DNA from 3 places in the Brevibacillus sp. RS1.1 genome. Region 3 is predicted to be linked to each of the others. Evidence: riboswitches for the same ligand, from Rfam matches in the RefSeq annotation. Region 3 holds a riboswitch; each other region holds the start of a gene.
What was found. Region 3 has a riboswitch for S-adenosylmethionine ahead of HP570_RS04150 (aminotransferase class I/II-fold pyridoxal phosphate-dependent enzyme). Riboswitches for the same ligand answer to the same signal wherever they lie in the genome.
Positions count from the first base shown of each region.

Region 1: it holds a riboswitch for S-adenosylmethionine, as region 3 does, so the genes downstream of both, HP570_RS03585 (homoserine dehydrogenase) here and HP570_RS04150 (aminotransferase class I/II-fold pyridoxal phosphate-dependent enzyme) in region 3, are expected to answer to the same signal.
Region 2: it holds a riboswitch for S-adenosylmethionine, as region 3 does, so the genes downstream of both, HP570_RS24285 (pyridoxal phosphate-dependent aminotransferase) here and HP570_RS04150 (aminotransferase class I/II-fold pyridoxal phosphate-dependent enzyme) in region 3, are expected to answer to the same signal.

Region 1 covers NZ_JABSVA010000001.1:777,851-782,130, reverse strand. Annotated here, with positions in the region: gene HP570_RS03595 (cyclase family protein) at 1-243, shown strand, start outside; gene HP570_RS03590 (DinB family protein) at 261-788, shown strand; cobalamin riboswitch at 810-1,015, shown strand; gene HP570_RS29765 (hypothetical protein) at 1,047-1,178, shown strand; gene HP570_RS29760 (hypothetical protein) at 1,175-1,309, shown strand; SAM riboswitch class I at 1,404-1,510, shown strand; SAM riboswitch class I at 1,576-1,687, shown strand; gene HP570_RS03585 (homoserine dehydrogenase) at 1,774-3,039, shown strand; gene HP570_RS03580 (CapA family protein) at 3,102-4,271, opposite strand.
Region 2 covers NZ_JABSVA010000010.1:97,444-101,723, reverse strand. Annotated here, with positions in the region: gene HP570_RS24295 (aminotransferase-like domain-containing protein) at 1-216, opposite strand, end outside; gene HP570_RS24290 (hypothetical protein) at 412-882, opposite strand; gene HP570_RS24285 (pyridoxal phosphate-dependent aminotransferase) at 1,037-2,218, opposite strand; SAM riboswitch class I at 2,301-2,416, opposite strand; gene HP570_RS24280 (MFS transporter) at 2,477-3,733, opposite strand; gene moaC (cyclic pyranopterin monophosphate synthase MoaC) at 3,737-4,219, opposite strand.
Region 3 covers NZ_JABSVA010000001.1:897,764-902,043, forward strand. Annotated here, with positions in the region: gene HP570_RS04140 (YhcN/YlaJ family sporulation lipoprotein) at 1-91, shown strand, start outside; gene HP570_RS04145 (trans-sulfuration enzyme family protein) at 115-1,302, opposite strand; gene HP570_RS04150 (aminotransferase class I/II-fold pyridoxal phosphate-dependent enzyme) at 1,299-2,462, opposite strand; SAM riboswitch class I at 2,557-2,676, opposite strand; gene HP570_RS04155 (pyridoxamine 5'-phosphate oxidase family protein) at 2,751-3,209, opposite strand; gene HP570_RS04160 (DUF5665 domain-containing protein) at 3,348-3,689, shown strand; gene HP570_RS04165 (hypothetical protein) at 3,699-4,280, opposite strand, start outside.

The sequences.
Region 1 (4,280 bases), 120 kb from region 3:
GGGGTTCGTGGCATTGGTACCGATGCACTTGGAATCGAACGCAGCCAGGAAGGTCACCCCACCCATAAAAAATTGTTTGCAGCGGGAGTCATTGTCGTGGAAGGCTTGCGGCTAGCAGAGGTCCCGCCAGGCGAGTATTTTCTGGTAGCTGCACCACTCAAGCTGGTCGGCACGGATGCAGCCCCGGCAAGGGTCCTATTGTTTGAAGGGTTACATAGTAATTTGTCTATTGAAACTGAATGACGAGGAGTGGGAAACAGATGCTCAGACGACCAGAGCGCGATGAATACGCTGCTTATTTTGACTATTACATGGGTCTTGTACCGGAGGGGGAGTTCCAAACGATCCTCACGCAGCAAGGAGAGAGGATCGTCGCGTTCTTTTCGTCCCTTGCCCCCGAGCAAATTGATTATCGGTATGCGCCAGGCAAATGGACGGTTAAAGAGGTGTTGGGTCATCTCATCGATGCAGAACGCATCATGAGCTATCGCTTGCTGAGAATCGCGAGAGGGGATCAGACACCCCTCGTCGGTTTTGATGAGAATGCTTTTGTTGAACACGGGTGTTTTCAGCTAAGAGACCTGTCTGATTTACTGGAAGAGTATAAGGCTGTCCGTGCTTCCACCATCGCTTTGGTGCGAGGGATCTCTCCAGAAGCGTGGTTGTGTACAGGACTTGCCAACGGAAACAAGCTATCTGCAAGGACATTGGCCTATGTGATTGCTGGACATGAAGCTCATCACACTCGCATTTTGAAAGAGCGGTATTTGGGGGAAGGTAAAATCTGAAGGTAGTAGTGAGAATAGACAATTTCATAGGTGGAAACAGGTTCCTTAGGGCGTAACCAACTCGCCACAAGGATAATAGGGAAGCTCGGTGCAAATCCGACACGGTCCCGCCACTGTAAGAGGGGAGTCAGCGTCCAACAAGCCACTGGTCTATCAAAATAGACGGGGAAGGCGACGCTAGGCGATGAACCCATAGTCAGGAGACCTGCCTGTTTCGACAACACTGATAGACCTACGGGAGATAGGGAGGTGTTAGAGATGGCTTGCGAAAAACAGCGAGTGGACAAGTATGCCCCTCCTTTTCTGGCATTTTCTAACGATCGTCACGGTCGAGCGGAAAATGCTCTTTTTATTTTGGGCAGAATAATAGAAGAGGAGGGCGAGCAATGATACAACTTTTTATTTGCCAATGGTGCGGATATGTTGAGGAAAAAGAGCAGCCTGAGGAATGCCAGGAGGGCGTGTTTCATTGTGCTTGCTGCAGTATGGAAGAGGTAGAAAGCCTGTTCACCCACAACTGAAATCCTTGCCAAATCAGCTTGCAATCAGAAAAGAAAGAATTTTGTTGACGCTTGCCTTGGAATTTCTTAGAATAAAGCTCAACAGCATAAATGGTTCTTATCCAGAGAGGTGGAGGGTCTGGCCCGATGAAGCCCGGCAACCGTTGCATATTGCAACAAGGTGCCAATTCCTGCGAGACGTTTCGTCTCGAAAGATAAGAAGCGGGTTACTCTATTAGTAGATGAACCTTCTTCTTAGCGAAGAAGGTTTTTTTAATTTCATATTTTCTTTATCCAGAGAGGTGGAGGGACTGGCCCGATGAAGCCCGGCAACCGTCACGTATATTTTGTGACAAGGTGCCAATTCCTGCAGGACATTTACGTCCTGGGAGATAAGGAGGGGGAGCATTAACTGCTATCAAGCCTTCTTCTTATCGAAGATGGCTTTTCTTTTTATCTAAAATTCGGGGTATGGGGTGGTCAGGATGAGTGCAGAAGTGGTACGCGTGGGATTATTGGGATTGGGGACAGTGGGTGGGGGCGTAATCAAAACGATCCGTTCACAACAGGAGAAGCTGGCTTCTCGTCTGGGAAAACGAATTGAGATCGTCAAGGCATTGGTGCGTGACTCGGAAAAAGAGCGGGCGGTTCATGTCGACCCGGCTTTACTGACGACAGATTTTGAGGATGTATTGAGAAGCGATGTGGATATCGTGGTGGAGGTTATGGGCGGTGTAGAACCTACCTATGACTACGTACGTGCTTTGATCGAAAAGGGCTGCCATGTGGTAACCGCCAACAAAGAGCTCCTGGCGAAAAAAGGAACAGAGCTAGTCGATTTGGCAAATCAGCATCAAGTGCATCTTGCCTATGAAGCGAGTGTGGCTGGGGGTATCCCGATCTTGAGTGTGCTCCGGCAGTTCCTACGTACGAACGATATCCAAGGCGTTCGCGGTATTCTCAACGGAACAACGAACTTCATTTTGACGAAAATGGAAGCAGAGCAGCTCTCCTACCAGGAGGTGCTCAAGCAAGCACAGGAGCTGGGCTATGCGGAAGCAGACCCTCGTTCGGATGTAGAAGGCTTTGATGCTATGTACAAATTGTATATCCTGGCACAGCTTGTTTATGGAGAATCGCTGCCTTTAGCGGATGTTGTTCGCAAAGGAATTGCAGATTTGTCAGCAGGTCACATTCGGATTGCAAGCGACTTAGGGTACCGGATCAAGCTGATCGCGCAGGCTTATCAAGCCGAAAAAGGCATTCGCCTATCTGTTGAACCAACCATGCTTCCGCTGAGCCATCCGTTGGCGCAAATCCACGATGCGTTTAATGCTGTCCAGCTATCCGGCAACATCGTAGGAGACCTGTTGTTTACAGGAAGAGGGGCAGGAGAGCTCCCTACAGCAAGTGCAGTCGTGGAAGATTTGGCCTATTTATTGACACAGCCATTCACGCCGCATCCTACCTGGAAAGAAAAAACGGCTGACAAAGCTGGAGGCACGTTGGACTCGACAGAACACGTCCTATGTTATCTGGAGGGCTCATGTCATACTGCGACGCCAGATCGGGTCTTGCATTTCCTTCAGCAGGCCGGGGTGAACGTGCATAAACTAAAAGTCCAATTCGATTTGGGAGGCGTCTTGCGCGCAGGGTTGATCGTGACGGGAATCAGTGAACAGCATGAGTCCTTATTGAAAAATGATTTTGGCTTAGAAGTGCGCTGCTTCCCTATTCTTGAATCTGCGTAAGTAAGAGGAACCATAAGAAGAAAAGCCGTATTTCTAGGAATCTGGAAACACGGCTTCTTTTATCAGTGGGAAATCTCCACCGCCTTTGCATGTGGCTGCACACGCCCGTCACTTTGTATGTCGACTTGCTCAGAAATGGATTCAATGCGTTTTAACAGGGCAGCGCCGTTGCTTTCATTCATGGGTACAGCTTGTCCCAATTCTGCATGAAATGGAAGCATCGTTAGCTCACAATCACCGCTCTTGGTACAGTTTGCTTGCAGGACCATCGTTTCCCAAGTCTTGGGTTCGTTTGCACGTGTGAAAATGAAATTGCCAAGACTGTACGCAATCCATTTGTCGTTGTATCGTTCAAAGCCTTGCAGTACGTGGGGATGACCGCCGACAATCAAATCTGCACCAGCATCGATGTAGGCACGAGACAGCTCCTTTTGATGATCGACAGGATAATCGGAGCGTTCTTTGCCCCAGTGTGCAATCACCACCACGAGATCCGCTTGGCTGTTCGCATCCTGGATCGCTTTCACTGCCAGTGTAGGATCATAGGAAGCGGCCATACCTGGCTGGGAATTCCCTGCAAACCAGCTCGTTTCGGGAATGACCCTGCTGAAGCCGAGAATTGCGATCTTGATGCCGTTCTTTTCTAGGAAAACAGGTGAATAGGCGCGGCTTGCATCCTTACCGGCACCGACGTATTCTATACGGTTTTCGTCCAAAGCGTCAAAGGTATCCAGCAATCCCGGAACGCCTTGGTCCATGGAGTGGTTATTGGCCAGATTCACCACATCAATCCCAGCGTTTTTCATGGCAGGAACAGCAAGTGGCGATGACTTGTAAACATACTCCTTGTTTTGAGCAGCAACACCTGTGTCGGTGATCGGCGTCTCCAAATTGGCAATGGTGATATCATCTTGCAAAAAGAGCGAGCTTACATGTTTGTATGGGTAGTCATAGCTATTTGCAAGTAAGGTTTTCTCAACGTTTCCTGACATCATGATGTCACCGACAAAAGTGAGCTGCACGGAAGACTTTTGGTTCGCGGTATTATCAGGATCAGGCTGGGTGTTCGGGTTGGCATGTTCTCCATCCATGGCAGTTTGAAATAAGTAGTAGGTTCCGACGACGAAGATGGCCAACACGCTAAAGAGGAGCGTGCTCTTTCCCACACGTGCCCATTTTCTGCGTGAGCGTTTGCGCCGAGCATGTATCCGGCTTGATCTGTTCTCGTTCATTTTTCCCCC
Region 2 (4,280 bases), on a different contig from region 3:
CGGCAGGTATCCATCGGTCAATCCGTACTGAAGAGCTTTTGCTCCTTTTTCAAATGCGCGGTTAAACGCTTCGCGCATCTCTGCGATTGGAAAAGAATCCTCTGCTGGCAGTCCACCTGCGAGCGAGAGCACTTGATTGCCTTGGGTCAGCTTCAAGATTTCCCGGACAGCCGAGGAGGATAGTGCTTCGACAGATTTTGAAAATGAGTACTCCATGTTCCGTTCCCCCTTGATTTTGCTTATCCTTGTTTTATCACTGTCAACAGCGTAAGTCCAATCTTTGCTAGCTATGAGCAGATAGGTTTTGACTATGTCGAGCGGTTGTTCAACCATTAGTCTTCACACACTGCATGCAAAAAACCCCTCTTCGTATGAAACGAAAAGGGGGTCATATGTATCGGCTATATTTTCCTAAGCAATACGGAACACACGTCGTTTCTCTGTTTGTGGAAGGAAAGAGAGGTCGACATGATTGGACGCTTCTTCCATACCGATATCGCTTGCCAACAGCAATGCCTCTTCCTGGAAGGTCGGCGTACAGCTGCCTTCATTCAGCTCACAGAGTCGCTTCAATCTCTTCAGTCTCTCTGCTGACTTCTCTACTCTCATGCATTCGTTCGTCAGCTCACATACGTTGACGTGACGAGCATCAGCGATCATGCTGATATCATTCACATGGACAATCAGCCTTTTGCCTTCTTCCGTAACAAATCCGATCGAGCAAAAATGCGCACCTGACATTTCCAAACGAGTGAGAACAGCATTGGCGTAAACTTCTCCCGTCCGCAAGCGAATCTGGCCTGCTTCAATGGCTCCGCCGATTTTTCGCTCGTTGGCGATCACCGTATACATATCCGTGTAACCGTTAATCTGATAGCGCATGGTACCCTCCCGCTCTCGCTGAGACTAATTATCATTAACAACAATGACATCGTATAATGAAAATCATTATCTGTCAATAATGAGAATGATTTTTATTCTAGAAGAAAAAAGCCACACTCCATCTATACGGTAGTGTGGCTTTTTTGCCTCGCTTTTATTTTGTTTTCGTAAATAACCCTAACCGCTCAATCCGCTGAACCGCTTCCGCGAGACGCTCTTCACTGGATAACAAAGCTGCTCTCACATAGCCCTCACCTGTCGGACCAAAGCCATTTCCTGGCGCTACGACGACATGCGCTTTTTCCAAAAGTAGGTCAGAGAACTCCACAGATGTGAAGCCGTTTGGAACAGGAAGCCAAGCAAAAAACGAACCTTGAGATGGCGGAGCCTGCCAGCCAATCCGATGCAGATTGGAGTACAGGGCATTGCGGCGGCTTTCGTAGACAGCGACGAGATCGCGGACGCACTGCTGCGAATCCGTCATCGCTTTGGCTGCCGCCATCTGTACTGCACCGAACAGACTGACGAAGTAATGGTCCTGAATGAGGTTGATCAGACGAACTAGCTCGCGATTACCTACCATGGCACCTACTCGCCAGCCTGCCATGTTGTACGTTTTGGACAGGGTATAAAATTCTACACCCACTTCTTTTGCACCCGGAACCTGCATGAAGCTGACCGGCTTTTTCCCGTCATAGCTGATTGCTCCGTAGGCGAAGTCGTGGCAGACAACGATTTCATGTTTTCGGGCAAAACGAATGGTTTCCTCATAGAACTCGAGTGGTGCGTTGACTGCTGTCGGATTGTTCGGATAGTTGAGAAACATCAGTTTCGCTCGATCCAAATCAGCTTGGGACAGCTGGCTGTAGTCTGGCAAGAAGTCATTTTCCGCCTTCAACGGCATCATGACCATCCGTCCGTTGACAACAGCAACCCCCGACCAATAATCCGGATAGCCTGGGTCTGGAACCAGTGCAACATCGCCTGCATTCATGAGTACTTGGCAAATCTCTACGAGTCCGGTTTTACTGCCGAACAAAATCGCTACTTCTTCCTCCGGATCGAGGTCCACATCAAATTCTTGCTTATACCAATGAGCTACTGCCTGCTTCAGTTCCACGCGTCCCTGAAAAGGCGGATATTTGTGATGGAGTGGTTGTGCCGCTTGCGCCTGTAATTCTTCAATAATGTGCGGCGGTGTCGGCAAATCGGGATTGCCCTGCCCCAGGTTAATGACGTCATGGCCTTGCGCAATGACCTTGTTTACTTTTGCCACCAGGGTCGCAAAAAACTGGGTAGGGAGTCGATCAATCATATCGGCGGGTTGAATGCGCATCTTTCTTCCATTCCTTTCTTGGGCCAATACAGTAAAACCCCCTTTTTCCATACAGAAAAAGGGGGAGATCAGCTTGGTCACGTCCTTATCTGTCAGGAAAAAAATCCTGCTGGAATTGGCACAGCATCTGTCCATCACATGGCACAGATCCGCTGCCGGGCTTCATAGGGCCAGTCCCTCCACCTCTCTGAATAAGTCAAACACACGGAATATACTGTTTTTTCGTCTATATCATACTACTTGAGCACGCAAATCGTGTCAAGATGCTTGATTCTGTACCGGCACGTGATGCCTTCTTTTTTGAAAAGAGGTGTGGAAAGCGAAGAATGCCACAGACAACAGACACAAGCCTGCCATTACGAACAATAGTCCCTGCGCGTGAATCGATTGGAAGATAAAGGCCCCGAGCAGTGGTCCGAGCATCCGCCCAGCTGATCCAGTCCCCGCAATCAGCCCTTGAATGAAGCCTTCTCGTCCCTCTGGCGTAAACTGTGCAGCAACTGCTGGCACCGCTGGCCACACGAGCATTTCGCCCAGCGTCATGATGAACATCCCCGCCACAAAGCCTGCATAAGCCGTTGATTGCGACAAAATCAACATCGACAAGGCAAAAATATAAGCGCCCAAGAGCATCTGGGCTTTTAGTGTTCGGGCAAAGCGTCGAATGACCCAGGCAATCAATGGCTGACCAAACAGGATCAAGCCGCCGTTCAGCGTCCACAACAGACTGTATTGACGGAGGGAAATGCCCAAGGATTGCATATAGGTTGACAGCACGGTTGTCCATTGTACATAGACAATCCAGCTAATTAATAGCCCCCCGCATAATAGCAGCAAGGCTCCCCATACCACCTTTGGCTCTTGCTGTGGTTGTCGCAGCACATCATCAGTTGCTTGCTCAGGCATGCTTTGTCCAGTCGTCGAGTTTTGGCGTTGTTGTTCCACCATTTTTAACTGACGCGGCAAAATGAGCATGAACATGGCGAGGACGATCACTTGTGAGATAGCATTACCGAAAAACGTCCAGGCAAATGACACACTGGCCAAGAAGCCGCCCAACGCAGAACCGGCAGCTACCCCCACATTGAGCGTGACATAAATCAGATTGATTCCTTTACGTCCTCCGTCCGGCCACAAAACTATGGCCAATGCATTCATCACCGGAGAAAGTAATCCATAAAACAGTCCATTCAACAGAAGCAGCACAACATAAATCGTAAAATCCTCCGTAACACCTAATCCGAGCGAAATCAGGATAACGCCGATGGAACCGACAATGATGGTGCGCATTTTGCCCCAGCGGTCAAACAGCATCCCGCCAACAATACTCCCGATCAAGAATGCGCCTTGGTTTAAAAGCAACAAGAAGCCGGCTACAGTCAGCGGCTTTCCGAGATGGTTATGAATATAAATCGTGACCAGCGGCCAAATACATGCCATTCCGGTAGAAAAAATGACGGCAGCAATCGCCAATAAACGAATGCTGCTCGGATAAGATTCCCACTTTTGCCTCATGGCTTACTTCTCTCCCCGATGGAAATCGCCGCTTTTTCCGCCTGTTTTGGATTGCAGACTGGTCGGACCGATTATCATTTCTTTATCCATGGCTTTGCACATGTCATACACCGTCAAAGCCGCTACGCTTACAGCGGTCAATGCCTCCATCTCGACGCCTGTTTTCCCTGTCGTCTTCACGGTTCCTGTAATCGCAAGCGTCGTTTCGTCCTCAAAAGCAAATTGTATGTCGATGCCAGTCAATGGCAGCGGATGACACATCGGGATGATTTCCCACGTTTTTTTGGCAGCCATGACACCTGCTACCTGCGCTACGGCGAGTACATCGCCCTTTTCGATTCGACCTTCGCGGATACGGGCGAGGGTTTCGGGTTTCATGCTGATTTGGCTCTCGGCTACAGCCACCCGTTTTGTGACGTCCTTCTCGGACACGTCTACCATCCGAGCTCGATTTTGTTCATTAAAATGTGTTAATTGATCAGTCATACGAGTATCGTTCCTCCTCTATCTTCTCCTACCTTACTCCCGACGCTGGATAAAAGCAATG
Region 3 (4,280 bases):
AGAAACCCCTTCCCAAGTAAAAGAAAAGCGCATGCACAAAGAGCCACAAGGACAAAACAAAATCAACGCAAATCGTACTGGAACACCTTAAAGAAAAAGAGGTATCCCCCGGATTTAAGCCCGGGAGAATACCTCTTTTTCTTTATAGGCTGGTGCTTCAGATGGCAAATGATCCAGTGCTTGATTCAAATCTGCCACCAAGTCATCGAAATCCTCTAAACCAGCTGACAATCTGATCAAACCGTCTGTGATTCCCCTTGCAGCTCTTTCTTCAGCGGGCATCGCTGCATGTGACATCGTAGCTGGATACGAGAGAATCGTTTCCACTGCCCCGAGGCTGACTGCCACAATCGGCAATTTCACGCGATCAAACAGCGCTTTTGCACGCTCGCGGCTCCCTACATCAAAGGAAAGAACAGCCCCATGACCAGTCGCTTGTTGTGTTTGAATCAGGTGACCGGGATTATCCGCCAGTCCCGTATAGTAAACGCGACTTACTTGTGGATGCGTAGACAACCAATCAGCCAAGCTCGCGGCTGTCTTCGTGCTCACATCCAGTCGGGCTTTCAATGTTTTGAGCCCTCGCATCACGAGCCAGCAGTCCTGCACACCCAAAATCGCTCCCATGCCATTCTGGATAAAGTAGAGCTGCTCCCCTAACCCAGCTTCTCTGGTCACGGCCAGACCAGCCACGACGTCGCTATGCCCTCCGATAAACTTTGTTGCACTATGAATGACCACATCGGCGCCAAGTTCCAATGGTCGCTGGTAATACGGGGTAAGGAACGTATTATCGACAATGACGAGCAAGCCCCGCTCCTTCGCAATACGAGAAACCGCTGCAATATCTGTCACCTTTAAGGTGGGATTGGAGGGGGTCTCCAGGTAAACCCCTTTCGTTGCCGGTGTAATGGCCGCACGAACGGCTTCTGTCTCTGTCGCATCCACGAACGTTACAGAGATGCCCATTCTCGACAATACCTTGGTCAAAAACCGAAACGTGCCACCGTATACATCTTCCGCTACTACAACATGATCTCCGGCAGAAAACAGCATGAACACGCTGGAAATGGCAGCCATGCCAGATGAGAACGCGAAACCGCGTGCGCCTCCCTCCAGAGACGCAATGGCTTCTTCCAAAGCCTGCCTGGTCGGATTGCCTGATCTGGCATAATCGAATGCACCTGGCTGATCGATATCAGCCTGATGAAACGTAGAAGCTTGATAAATCGGAACCGACGACGCACCTGTGAACGGGTCAATGCAAGTGGAACCGTGGAGGATCTTGGTGGCAAAATTCATCGTACACTCCCCCCTACGACCAAACTAGCATTCAAGGCCTGAAACAAATCGGCTACGACATCATCTGGATGCTCGATGCCAACCGACAGCCGCAACAATCGATCACAAACACCGACATGCTCTCTGACTTCTTGCGGGATATCCGCGTGAGTCTGCGTCGCCGGATACGTACACAATGACTCAACACCACCCAGGCTTTCAGCAAAGGACACGATTTGCAGATTTTGCAGGAACAATCCCACCTGCTCCACATCGCGTACGCGGAACGATACCATCCCACTATGCCCTGTCGCTTGATTCACCTGGATCTCATGTCCCGGATGCTCTGGCAGACCCGGATAAAATACCTCCGCTACTGCCGGATGCTCACGCAGCTTTTCCGCTACAATCAAGGCATTGGATTGATGGCGCTCCATCCGCAATGCCAATGTTTTCATCCCGCGAATGAGAAGCCAGCAATCTTGAGGTCCGAGTACAGCACCGATTGAATTGTGCAAAAACCGGATTTTTTCCGACAACTCTTCTCCTTTTGTTACGATGAGTCCAGCCAACACATCGTTGTGTCCTGCCAAATACTTGGTCGCACTATGTAAGACGATATCTGCACCAAGCTCTAGTGGGCGTTGACAATACGGGGTTAAGAATGTGTTGTCTACAATCGTCAGGAGACTGTGCTGCTTCGCCAATTGTGCTACTGCTCGAATATCGGTAATCTGCATGAGCGGATTGGTTGGTGTCTCGACGAAAATAGCCTTTGTATCTGGGCGAATCGCATTTTTCAGTGCACCAATGTCACGCAAATCCACGTACGAAAACGTCAGACCGTAACGAGAGAGCACTTGCTCGAACAATCGATAGGTTCCCCCGTACAGATCGAGCGAAACAATCAGATGATCTCCTTGGGAAAACAAACCCATGACGGTATGAACAGCAGCCATTCCCGAGGCGCAAGCGAATCCTGCATCTCCTGATTCCGCTATAGCGATGGTCTCCTCCAAAATGGCGCGAGTAGGATTAGCTGTGCGCGTATAGTCATAGCCAGTGCTCTGGCCCAAGGCAGGATGACGATAAGCCGTTGCATAGTAAACAGGAAAGCTCACCGCCCCTGTTTTTTCGTCTTTGCCTACTCCCGCCTGAATCAACTTTGTTTCCAATTTCATGTCTGTTTCTCTCCCTCCAATAGTGTACGAGGGCATCAAAAAAGCCCTCTTTCCTCTGAAAGAAGGCTTTGTTTACGTCACCGTAAGCAAATCCTTCTCATCTTTCAGAGTTTGATAACTCTGCAGGAATTAGCACCATTATCTCCCTGTTAAAATACAGGTGATTGGTTGCCGGGCATCATCGGGCCAGTCCCTCCGCCGCTCTGGATAAGAAGATTGCTATTCAATTCGATTGACCCTAATACTAATGGATCGGCAGGATTCTTGTCAACAATTTATTTCCACCCGTTAATTTGCATCTTTCAGGGCGGTCATCACTTGATTGTCCAGCTTCGCTGCTGCGTTTTTGTCATACGTCTTTTCATATTGTGGTTCTGCGGAAATACGGGAACCGTAAAACATAATATCACGAACAGCCTCAATTTTGATCTCTACCATGGCCAGCTTGAGCGGAACACCTTCCAGGCGGTCTGTTTTAACGACAGCACGACCATTAATGGCGAAAGACGAGCCGGCACCGATCAAGTGCAGGACAACCTGCGGTTCCTTCGCAATATTAGCCAAAATACGTGAGCGATTATCCACGGCAAAACGAATCGTATCGGCGCTGACAGCAAACGTCCAGGACAAGGAACTGAGCGATGGTGCTCCTGACTCATGGTCTACTGTGCCCAAGGTAACAAAACGCTCTTTTTGCAAGAGCTTGAATAAATCTTCGGAAAGAGTTTGGGAAACAGTTTCAGCCATTTCAAAGCCTCCTATCAAACGTTTAGTACGTTCATTTTACCCTTCGCATAGCTGATAGGCAAACGTTTCCTCTCCACCTTGATTCTCGTTATCTTTTTCCCTAGACTGGTAGGTAACGATACCGAATGATGGAAGGGGATGGACAGCTTGTCGCCTACAGATCGCCTCATGCAGCAAATTGACCAAGTACTTGAAGAGCTTCAGGAAGTTCGGAAGGTAAATGAGCGGATGCACAAAATTGCGATGTTCTTAGAAGATATCCGACTAGCAGATGTGATCCAAAATTACACAGCCCCGCGCAAGCTGCTCTGGATCAATTTCCTCGCAGGTCTTGCCCGGGGTCTGGGATTGACGATTGGTACTGCTATCGTTTTGGCTTTCCTCGGCTCCCTCTTGACGCAATTTCTTTCGATCCCCATTTTGGGGGATTACATCAGACAATTGGTGGAGTACGTCGAGACTTACAAGCAACGGCCTTAATGATAGAGACTAGTCTCTGTCCTCGTCATGATCGTCATCATCGTGATCTTCATTCCATTCCTTACCGTGCTTTTTCCAATAGCCATACGCATTGCCGTTGGGATGCTTATCTTTATGCTTCCCTTTTTCTTTTTTCTTTTTGTCATCATCATCGTCTTCATCGCCATCTGTAGGCTTCACAGGCTCGACAATGACCTTTGTGCTGAGTGCAACGTCAGCTTTCTTAATCAGCTTATCGTCTTCATACAATGCGAATTGAATCGATTTGGCACTAAAGGAATGATTCTTGTAAGACAACGTCAAAGAGAACTCGCCTTTGTCATTCGGTTTGATCTCTTTTTTCTTCCCGTCAGGAGCGATCACAACCAGCTCAGCATCGTCCTTTTTGTTCCAGCCGCTTACTGTCCCCTTCACCTGGATGGACTTGGCGGCAGGATTGTTTACAGCAGTCGCCTTGATGACATATGTGGTCGCTTGATCCTTATCAGGAGCGTTAACGATTTCTACCTGAACGGATTCGGAATCAACCTTCTTGCCATCCTCGTAAACCTCGATCAAGGCTTTTTGATCTTTTGCGGCTTGTACATCCTT